DNA from 2 places in the Arthrobacter sp. 147(2020) genome. Region 1 is predicted to be linked to the other one. Evidence: predicted binding sites of a transcription regulator. Region 1 holds the regulator's gene; the other holds the start of a gene.

Region 1 (4,995 bases):
GCTGCCCCTTGACGGCCTTCTCGGCACGCCAGCGGACAATGCTGCGGTCTGCCTGCCAGGGCAGCACGGCATCCACGCCCAGCTCGGTGGCGGCCTCAACCGCCTGCAGGTCGCGGTCCCCCTTGGCCAGTGCCTGGACGAGGACCAGCGTCGTGGCGGGGGCCGGCTCGTCCTCGACAGTGCTGACTTCAAGGGTGACACTCTGGCCGCTGCTCTCGGCGACGGTCCCCGTGAGCCTGCGTCCGCGCCCATCGGCGACATCGATGGCCTCGCCCACGGTGACCCGTTTCACCGTCGCGGCGTGGCGCGCCTCCGGACCGGTCAGGACGAAGCGGGACCCGGGAGCGGCGGCGGAGACGGCGTTGGGGTCGCCGAAGTACAGTGCGTTGCTCACGCCTAGAGGTTACCCAGCCGCTCTCGCAGCTTCGCGAAGACCCCTGAGCCGTTGCTGGCCAGCTGTCCCTCAACGAACTCTTCGCCGCGTAGTTCGGCAAGCTTGCGCAGCAGTTCCTCCTGCGCCTGGTCGACGTTGCGGGGGGTTTCGACGTTCAGGTGCACCTTGAGGTCGCCGCGCCCGTAACCGCGCAGGTGGGTCACTCCCAGCCCGCGTAGAGTCACGATCTCACCCGACTGGGTCCCCGCCTTGATACCCAGCTCCTGGTCACCGTCGAACGAGGCGAAGTTCAGGGTGGTACCGAGGGCGGCAGCGGTCATGGGGACGCTGAGGGTGACGTGCAGGTCGTCTCCCTCGCGGAGGAACGTGGGGTCCGGGTTGACCCGGATTTCCACATACAGGTCACCCTGCGGCCCGCCGGCCATGCCGGCTTCGCCTTGGCCGCCGAGCTGGATACGGGTCCCGGTGGAGACACCCGCCGGCACCTTGATGGTGAGGCTGCGGCGGCTGCGGACCCGGCCGTCGCCGTTGCATTCGTGGCAAGGGTTGGGGATTACTGTGCCGAAGCCCTGGCAGGTGCCACAGGTGGCGCTGGTCATGACCTGGCCCAGAATGGACCGGACGGCCCGCTGTACCTGGCCTGATCCACCACAGATGTCGCAGGTCCGCGGCGAGGTGCCGGGCTGGCAGCAGGAACCGTCACAGGTGGGGCAGACCGCTGCGGTGTCGACGTCGATCTTCTTGTTGATCCCGAACACGGCGTCGACCAGGTCGATCCGGACCGCAATGAGCGCGTCCTGACCCCGGCGGGTGCGCGACGGCGGTCCGCTGGGTCCGCCGCCGCCGAAGAAGGTCTCGAAGATGTCCTGGAACGCAAAGCCCGGGCCGGCGTGTCCGCCACCGAAACCGTTATCGGTCCCGTTCTCGTTGCCCGTGGTGTCATACACCCGGCGCTTCTGTGGGTCGGACAGCACCTCGTAGGCGCGGGTGACCAGCTTGAACTCCTCCGACGCGTCCGGCCCCGTATTGACGTCCGGGTGAAGTTTCCGCGCCAGCTTGCGATAGGCCTTCTTGATCTCCTCGCCGCTCGCATCGCGGTTCACACCGAGGACTTCATAGTGATTACTCACTCCTGCACTTCACTTCCTGTGTCACTGGTCGAGGTGGGGCAAAAGCGCCCCACCTTCGAAAGGTTCGGTTCTTGCCTTCAAAGTTCCTGCGTGTCGGGTGCCCGGCTAGTCCGTCAGGATCCGGGACAGATAGCGGGCCACCGCGCGTACCGCCGACATCGACGTGGGATAGTCCATCCGGGTAGGTCCGAGGACTCCCACTTTCGCCAACGAGTCGGGGCCGTACCCGGTGGCAATCACCGATGCTTCGGCGAGGCCTCCGTGGGGGTTTTCCCGCCCGATCCGCACCGACACGCCAAATGCATCGTGTTTCATTTCGGAGAGGAGGCGGAGCATGACCACCTGTTCCTCAAGTGCTTCCAGCACGGGGCCGATGCTCAAGGGAAAGTCTACGGTGGATCGGGCAAGGTTGGCTGTACCTGCCATCACAATCCGGTCTTCGCGGTTGATCCCGGCGAGCTGCTCGAGGGTCCGCGCCAGGACAGTGCCGGCCCTGCGCTGCTGAAACGGCAGCGCTGCCACAGCCAGCGCCAGTTCCTGCGGGAGGAACGTCAGCTTCGTCCCGGCCACCGAGCCGAGGAAATGCTGCCGGAGTTCGGCGAGGCTGTTCTCGGGGACGGGCTCGGGCAGGGGCACCACACGCTGCTGTACGGTGCCGTTCGTGGCGATCAGGACCACCAGCACCTGGTTTGGCGCCAGCAGGACGAACTCGAGGTGCCGGACGGCGGCGCTCCCCAGATGGGGGTACTGCACCACTGCCACCTGGTTGGTGAGATGGGACAGCAACCGGACGGTGCGGTCCATCACGTCATCGAGATCCTCAGCTCCCTCCAGCAGCGTCTGGATGGCGCGTTTCTCTGGCGCGGACAACGGCTTGACCTCGGAAATCTGGTCGACAAAGAGGCGATAGCCCTTGTCGGTGGGGATCCGGCCGGAACTGGTGTGGGGCGCCGTGATCAGCCCCTCTTCCTCCAGCACCGCCATATCGTTGCGGATGGTGGCCGATGAGACACCCAGTTGATGCCGCTCCACCAGGGCCTTCGATCCAACAGGCTCCCGGGAATGCACATAGTCCTCGACGATGGCACGCAGTACTTCCAGTCGGCGTGGTTCGCTCACTTTTCACCTCCGAACATGGTTCCTTGACTCTTCCAACGGATCTGGCACTCGACACGCCCAAGTGCCAAGTCTAGTACTTTCCGATGAATTGTTAGCATTGAAATCCCTGGCCGGACTGTCCAGCGGTGAGCCGGGAAGCGAGTATGACGATGTCCAGTTACGAATGGGGAGCACAGGACATTTCGGCTCCCCGCAGTGGCCCCCTGCCCAAGATTCCGGTCAGCGCTGGGCTGGTCCTGGAAGACGTCCAGAGCGGCTACGTCGGCGCGGTGGTCCGGGTGGAGAAATCCGGTGGCATGCACGTCATGGTGTTGGAGGACCGCCGCGGCAGGCTCAAGACCTTCCGCCTCGGGTTCGGTTTCCATGTGGATGGTTCGCCCGTGGAGATCGTCGCCCCAGCGGTGGCGCCGGCCGCTCCCGCGCGCCGGGTGACGGCGTCGGGATCCGTGAAGGTGGACGGTGCCCGGGCGCGCACAGCCCGCGCCAGCCGGATCTGGGTCGAAGGCCAGCATGATGCCGAACTCATCGAGAAGGTGTGGGGTGATGACCTGCGCCTCGAGGGTATCGTCGTTGAGCCGCTTCACGGAGTCGAGGACCTCGCCGGGATGATCCGGGCCTTCGCCCCCGGACCCCATCGACGGCTTGGCATCCTCGTCGACCACCTGGTCACCGGATCCAAGGAGCAGCGCATCGCACAAGAGGCGATGAAGGTCCCGGGGGCCGCCGCCAACGTTCTCATCGTCGGACACCCCTATGTAGACGTGTGGCAGGCCATCAAGCCCGCAGCCGTCGGATTGACCGCCTGGCCGGTGGTGCCGCGGGGCCAGGACTGGAAGACCGGCATCCTGGCGGGGCTCGGGTGGCCCAACTCCGACAAGGCAGCCATCGCGCACGGCTGGAAGCGCCTGCTCGGCTGCGTCACCAGCTATGCCGACCTGGAACCGTCACTGCTGGGGCGGGTGGAGGAAGTGATTGACTTCCTGACCGATCCTTAGGATTTCCGGTCGGGGCGACTGATCCGCAGTGCACGATTGCTGGGCAACGACGTACTCTAGTGAGGAAGGCCCCTGCCCCGGCGGCCCCGAAAGCAATGAAGGATGTCCAGTTGTCTAACCCCGCCGACCAGCCCAAGCAGCACGGATCCGCGGAGGGCCACGGCCAGCCCTCGTCCGCATTTGAGGGCGTCCCGGCGAATGCGCTGCCCCTGACCGCGTCCGAAGACCGGCAGTGGGCAACCTTGGCACACTTCGGCGGAATCCTGGGGTTCATTCCTTCACTGCTGATCCTGCTCATCTTCAAGGACCGCGGCCCGTTCACCGCCCAGGAGGCGCGGGAGGCATTCAACTTCACCTTCCCGCCAACGCTGCTCGCGTTTGCGGCCTGGCTGCTGTCCCTGCTGCCCACGGTTGGCGGTCTGTTCGCCGTCGTCAATGCACTGATCTGGGTGGCCATCGCGCTGTCGTCGGTAGTTGCCGGGATCCAGGTCAACCGCGGCCGGCCCTACCGTTACACGGTGAACCTCCGACTCTTCAAGTAGGCAAGTATTCCGGCACTGCCGGTCGGCGGGAAGCGCGCCGGTCAATCAGTCAGTCGGGTAGCAACCTGCGGACCACCGCGTCGGCGAGCAGCCGGCCGCTGGCAGTCAGGGTAATGGTCCCACCGAACGCGGCGGCCGGATCCACCAGCGAATCGGCGATCAGCCCGGCCACCGCCAGGCGGCCTTCCGGACGCAGAGCACTGGTAGGCAGACCCTCGCGAAGCCTGGCGCGGAGCATCACGTCCTCAACGTACCGGGTGTCGTCGTCGAGAATTTCCCGGCCCGCAGCCGGCGATACGCCCGTGGACAGCCGCTGTGCGTAGGCGGTGGGATGCTTCACGTTCCACCATCGCACACCCCCCACATGTGAGTGGGCGCCGGGACCGGCACCCCACCAATCGTCGCCCCGCCAGTAGGCAAGGTTGTGGCGGCACTCGTCCTCGGGAGTGCGCGCCCAGTTGCTGACCTCGTACCAGCTCAGCCCGGCGGCGGCCATGGCCTGCTCGGCCAGGGCGTACTTCTCGGCATGGTCGTCGTCGTCGATGTCGGGCACCTGGCCCCGGCGGATCCGCGCGGCAAGCTTGGTGCCATCCTCGATAATCAGCGCATAGGCGGAGACGTGGTCCGGCCCGTAGGACAGGGCTGCGTCGAGGGACCGCTGCCAGTCCGCTGCACTCTCCCCTGGTGTGCCGTAGATGAGGTCCAGGCTGACGCGCAGCCCGGCATCCCGGGCCCATTGGACGGCCAACGGCACCCGCTCGGGCGAGTGGGTGCGGTCCAGCACTTCCAGGACGTGGGGCACCGCCGACTGCATG
Region 2 (4,995 bases), on a different contig from region 1:
GCTACAACCGTGAGCGGTCGCGGGGCGTTCACATCCGCCAGAAGGGCTGCCAGCGGCGCCAGGGCAAAGCCGATCCCGCCAAAGAGCAAGCCCAGGCCAACATAGCTGTCCACGCGCGGAATGAGACCCGGTTGCAGCCAGGTCCGCCAGCGACCACGGTAGGCGTTCACGCCGCACAGGGTCATGATCACGCCTGCGACGAAGCTGATGAGTCCCACAGAGAAATCCATCGGTGAATAATCCCCTCTGCCACTGGAACCTGACGCTTGGTGCTACCCAGCGTACGACGACACCCCCGGTCGAAGAACCGGGGGTGTCGTCGTTACTGAGTGGCCCTGCGTCCGGGGGACGCAAGGCCGGTGCCGCTAGTGGCTGTGGCCGTGGCCGTCTTCGTCGTCGTTCTCAGGCTTCTCGACCACCAGTGTTTCGGTGGTGAGAATCAGGGCCGCGATGGACGCCGCGTTCCGCAGCGCCGAACGGGTGACCTTGACGGGGTCGATGATGCCGGCGTCGATAAGGTTCTCGTAGTCGCCGGTGACGGCGTTGAAACCGTGACCTGGCTCGAGTTCCTCGACACGGTGCACCACGACGTAGCCTTCGTGACCAGCGTTCTCGGCAATCCAGCGCAGCGGCTGTGCCAGGGCACGGCGCACCAGGTTGATCGCGGTCGCCGCATCACCCTCAAGGGCGAGGACGGCTGAATCGGTGTCAAGCGCCTTTGACGCGTGGATCAGCGCAGCGCCGCCACCGGCGACGATGCCCTCGTCGAGAGCCGCGCGTGTGGCTGACACGGCGTCCTCGATGCGATGCTTCTTTTCCTTGAGCTCAACCTCGGTGGCTGCGCCAACCTTGATGACTCCGATGCCGCCTGCCAGCTTGGCCAGGCGTTCCTGCAGCTTCTCACGGTCCCAGTCAGAATCGGTGCGCTCAACCTCAGCGCGGATCTGGGCAACACGGTCAGCGACGTCGGACTCGGTGCCGATGCCGTCGACGATGGTGGTGGTGTCCTTGGTGACGGTGATCCGGCGAGCCGAACCCAGCACCTCGAGGCCCACCTGATCCAGCTTGAGGCCGAGGTCAGGCGAAACGACCTGCGCACCGGTCAGCGTGGCGATGTCCTGCAGCATGGCCTTGCGGCGGTCGCCGAAGCCTGGCGCCTTGACGGCGACAACATTCAGGGTGCCGCGGATCTTGTTCACCACGAGGGTGGACAGCGCTTCGCCGTCAATGTCCTCGGCGATGATGAACAGGGGCTTACCGGCCTGCAGCGCCTTCTCCAGCAGCGGCAGGAATTCCTGCAGCGAGGAGATCTTGCCGGAGTTGATCAGGATGAGTGCATCTTCGAGCACTGCTTCCTGACGCTCTGCGTCGGTGATGAAGTACGGGCTAAGGAAACCCTTGTCGAACTGCATGCCCTCGGTGAGGACCAGCTCGGTCTGGGTGCTTGAGGATTCCTCGATGGTGATGACGCCATCCTTGCCGACCTTCTCGAAGGCCTCAGCGATGAGCTCGCCGACCTCGGTGGACTGGGCAGAGATGGAGGCAACGCTGGCGGTCTGCTGACCGACTACTTCGCGGGCGTTCTCGAGCAGGCGGGCTGCGACGGCCTCGATGGAGACCTCGATGCCACGCTTGAGCTGCGAGGGGGCCGCGCCGGCTGCAACGTTGCGCAGGCCTTCGCTGACCAGTGCCTGCGCCAGAACTGTCGCAGTAGTGGTGCCGTCACCGGCAATGTCGTTGGTCTTGGTGGCCACTTCCTTGGCGAACTGAGCGCCAAGGTTCTCGAACGGGTCGTCCAGTTCGATTTCGCGGGCAATGGTCACGCCGTCGTTGGTGATGGTGGGGGCTCCCCACTTCTTGTCCAGTACGACGTTGCGGCCGCGGGGGCCGAGCGTCACCTTGACGGTGTCAGCCAACTTGTTGACTCCCGCTTCCAGCGCGCGGCGTGCAGCGTCGTCAAACAGCAACTGCTTTGCCATGATGTGTTTCCTCTTCCATTGTGCACATCTGCGTGGGCAGATTGTGCGTGTGCAAATCCTGGTGCTGCTGTGTGCGTCATGACGCACTGACGAGAGAACCCCGGCCTTTACGGCCGGGGTCCACTCGAGGGAAAACTACTTAACGACGATCGCCAGAACGTCGCGAGCCGAGAGTACGAGGTACTCTGCGCCGGCGTGCTTGACTTCGGTTCCGCCGTACTTGGAGTAGATGACAATGTCGCCTTCGGCTACATCGACGGGGACGCGGTTTCCGTTATCGTCAACGCGACCTGGGCCTACTGCAACAACTTCGCCCTCCTGGGGCTTTTCCTTGGCAGTATCCGGGATGACCAGACCCGAGGCAGTGGTCTGCTCGGCTTCCAGTGGGCGGACAACAATACGATCCTCAAGAGGCTTAATAGAGACCGGCACGCGGACCTCTCCTTCGCTTGGGTGACAAATGGAATTAAGGCCTTCGGATGGCGCTGACCGTCGTCGCGGTGCCGGCTCACGCTTCCCTGAAGGAGTTAGCACCCTCATGGTGAGAGTGCCAAGTCTGACTTTATGCATTGGTTAGCACTCGGTCAAGGCGAGTGCCAGATTGCGCTGCGAGCGCAGCCCCATTCCGGTCCGGATGGTTCACGGATTCACATTGCTGATGATCGATGCCCTGCCCACTCCCGCGGAGATCCCGACGACGGCGGCGAGGATCGCGGGGAAACACCGCCTCGACCTCCGGCAGGATCGGCGCTGGTGCGTCTCGCGGTCCTCCACGGCTGGAGCCTAACGTCTGCCTTCGACGCCGTTAGACTCCGCCCAGTAGACTGGGCAACTGGCCCTTTACTGGCCATCCCACTCTCTTTCGAAAGCAGTTTCGTGACCCAGCAGGTACAGGCCACCGCCCGGAGCAACAGCGGCATTGTCCAGGAGGCTTCCCGCCGTCGGACCTTCGCGGTAATCTCGCACCCCGACGCCGGCAAGTCGACCCTGACCGAGGCCCTGGCGCTGCATGCCCGGGTGATCGGGACGGCCGGTGCCACCAATGGCAAGGAGAACCGTCGGGAGACCGTCTCCGACTGGATGCAGATGGAAAAGGACCGCGGCATCTCGATCAGCTCCACTGCCCTGCAGTTCTCCTACCGGGACACCGTCATCAACCTGCTGGACACCCCCGGCCACTCCGACTTCTCCGAGGACACCTACCGGGTGCTCGCGGCAGTGGACTGCGCGGTCATGCTGATCGACGCCGCCAAGGGCCTCGAAACCCAGACCATGAAGCTGTTCGAAGTCTGTCGTCAACGGAACATCCCCATCATCACCGTGATCAACAAGTGGGACCGGCCCGGGCTCGACACCCTGGCCCTGATGGACGAGATCACCGAGCGCACCGGTTTGATCCCCATGCCCCTCACCTGGGCCGTCGGCATTGCCGGCGACTTCCGCGGTGTCTGGGACCTGAAACGCGACGAGTTCGTCCGCTTCACCAGGAAAAACGCTGGCGCCTCCCTCGCCACGGAGGAGCACCTCACCCCTGACGAGGCGCTTGCCCAGGAGGGCGACGCCTGGACCGACGCCCTCGACGAGGCGTCGCTGGTGATCGAGTCGAATCAGCCCTTCGATAAGGAGAGCTTCCACGCCGGAACCGGGACGCCGGTGCTGTTCTCGTCAGCGGTCCTGAACTTCGGCGTCCAGCACATCCTCGACACCCTGGTTGACCTGGCGCCCGCCGCCTCACCCCGCAAGGACATTGACGGCAATCCCCGCCCTGTGGATGCACCCTTCTCGGGCTTCGTCTTCAAGGTGCAGGCAGGCATGAACCGCGCCCACCGCGATCATGTGGCCTTCATCAGGGTCTGCTCCGGCGTCTTCGAACGCGGCATGGTGGTCACCCACGCCAACTCGGGGAAAACCTTCGCCACCAAGTACGCGCAGCAGCTGTTCGGCCGCGAACGCGAGGTGATCGACGAAGCCTGGCCGGGCGACGTCGTCGGGCTGGTCAACGCCTCCGCCCTGCGGATGGGCGATAGCCTCTACGTCGAGGAGCCGGTCGAGTACCCACCGATCCCCCTGTTCAGCCCTGAGCACTTCCGGGTGGCCCGGTCCAAGGACCCCAGCCGTTTCAAACAGTTCCGGCGCGGGATCGAACAGCTCGGCCACGAGGGAATCATCCAGGTACTCCGCTCTGATCTCCGGGGAGACCAGGCGCCAGTGCTGGCAGCGGTCGGACCGATGCAGTTCGAAGTGGTCGCGGACCGGATGGAACACGACTTCAGCGCGCCCATGCGGATGGAACCGCTGCAGTATTCGCTGGCCAGGCTCACCACCCACGACGCCCAGGCCGCGCTCAGCGCCATCCGCGGCACCGAAGTGCTGATCCGGTCCGACGGCGAATATCTGGCCCTCTTCAACGACGTCTGGGCACTCCGCCGGGTGGAGAAGAACTCGCCGGAGATTTCCCTGTCAGTGATCGGCACTGACGCCGGGGACGCCCGGGGCTACTGAGATGGCCGCTGACGCCGTCGCCGCGGCCGCTTCCCCGGATCCAATCGCGCCGCTCCTGACCCCTGAGGGGTGGGAGTTGCTGAACTCACTGGCCCCCTACGATGACGCCGACACCCTGCGCCTCAGCACCTCCCTGCGCCGGGACGGGCACGATCCGGAGGTCATCTCGGCCGCCCTCACCCAGTCGAGGCTCCGTGCCAAGGGGGAGGCGAAATTCGGTCCTTTTGCTGCCCGCATGCTCTTCACCGCTGCGGGACTGGAGCAGGCAACCCGCCTCGGGGTGGCCGCCCGTCACGCCGAACGCTACGTCACTGCCGGACTGGAACGCGTGGCCGATCTGGGGTGCGGGATCGGCGCCGACGCGATGGCCCTCGCCAGCCTGGACCGGCAGGTGACAGCAGTCGAGATCGATGAGACCACCGCCGCCGCTGCCACCATGAACCTGATGCCCTGGCCGAATGCCACGGTGGTGGGCGGCGACGCCGAGTCGTTCGACCTCTCCGGGTACGACGGC

What was found. Region 1 encodes HrcA, which represses chaperone genes, less so after heat shock. Its sites were predicted from a motif close to TTNGCACTCGNNNNNNNCGAGTGCNAA; they were not measured.
Region 2: the regulator HrcA is predicted to act here: its motif matches at 2,553-2,579, upstream of groES (co-chaperone GroES).

The regions. Positions count from the first base shown of each region.
Region 1 is NZ_JABFOM010000010.1:76,771-81,765, reverse strand. Features, by position in the region: gene HMI58_RS09265 (16S rRNA (uracil(1498)-N(3))-methyltransferase) at 1-394, opposite strand, end outside; gene dnaJ (molecular chaperone DnaJ) at 397-1,524, opposite strand; gene hrcA (heat-inducible transcriptional repressor HrcA) at 1,630-2,643, opposite strand; gene HMI58_RS09250 (DUF3097 family protein) at 2,793-3,638, shown strand; gene HMI58_RS09245 (DUF4870 domain-containing protein) at 3,749-4,180, shown strand; gene hemW (radical SAM family heme chaperone HemW) at 4,230-4,995, opposite strand, start outside.
Region 2 is NZ_JABFOM010000003.1:97,620-102,614, forward strand. Features, by position in the region: gene HMI58_RS03920 (hypothetical protein) at 1-230, opposite strand, end outside; gene groL (chaperonin GroEL) at 366-1,979, opposite strand; gene groES (co-chaperone GroES) at 2,115-2,411, opposite strand; gene HMI58_RS14800 (hypothetical protein) at 2,638-2,766, shown strand; gene HMI58_RS03935 (peptide chain release factor 3) at 2,856-4,481, shown strand; gene HMI58_RS03940 (methyltransferase domain-containing protein) at 4,483-4,995, shown strand, end outside.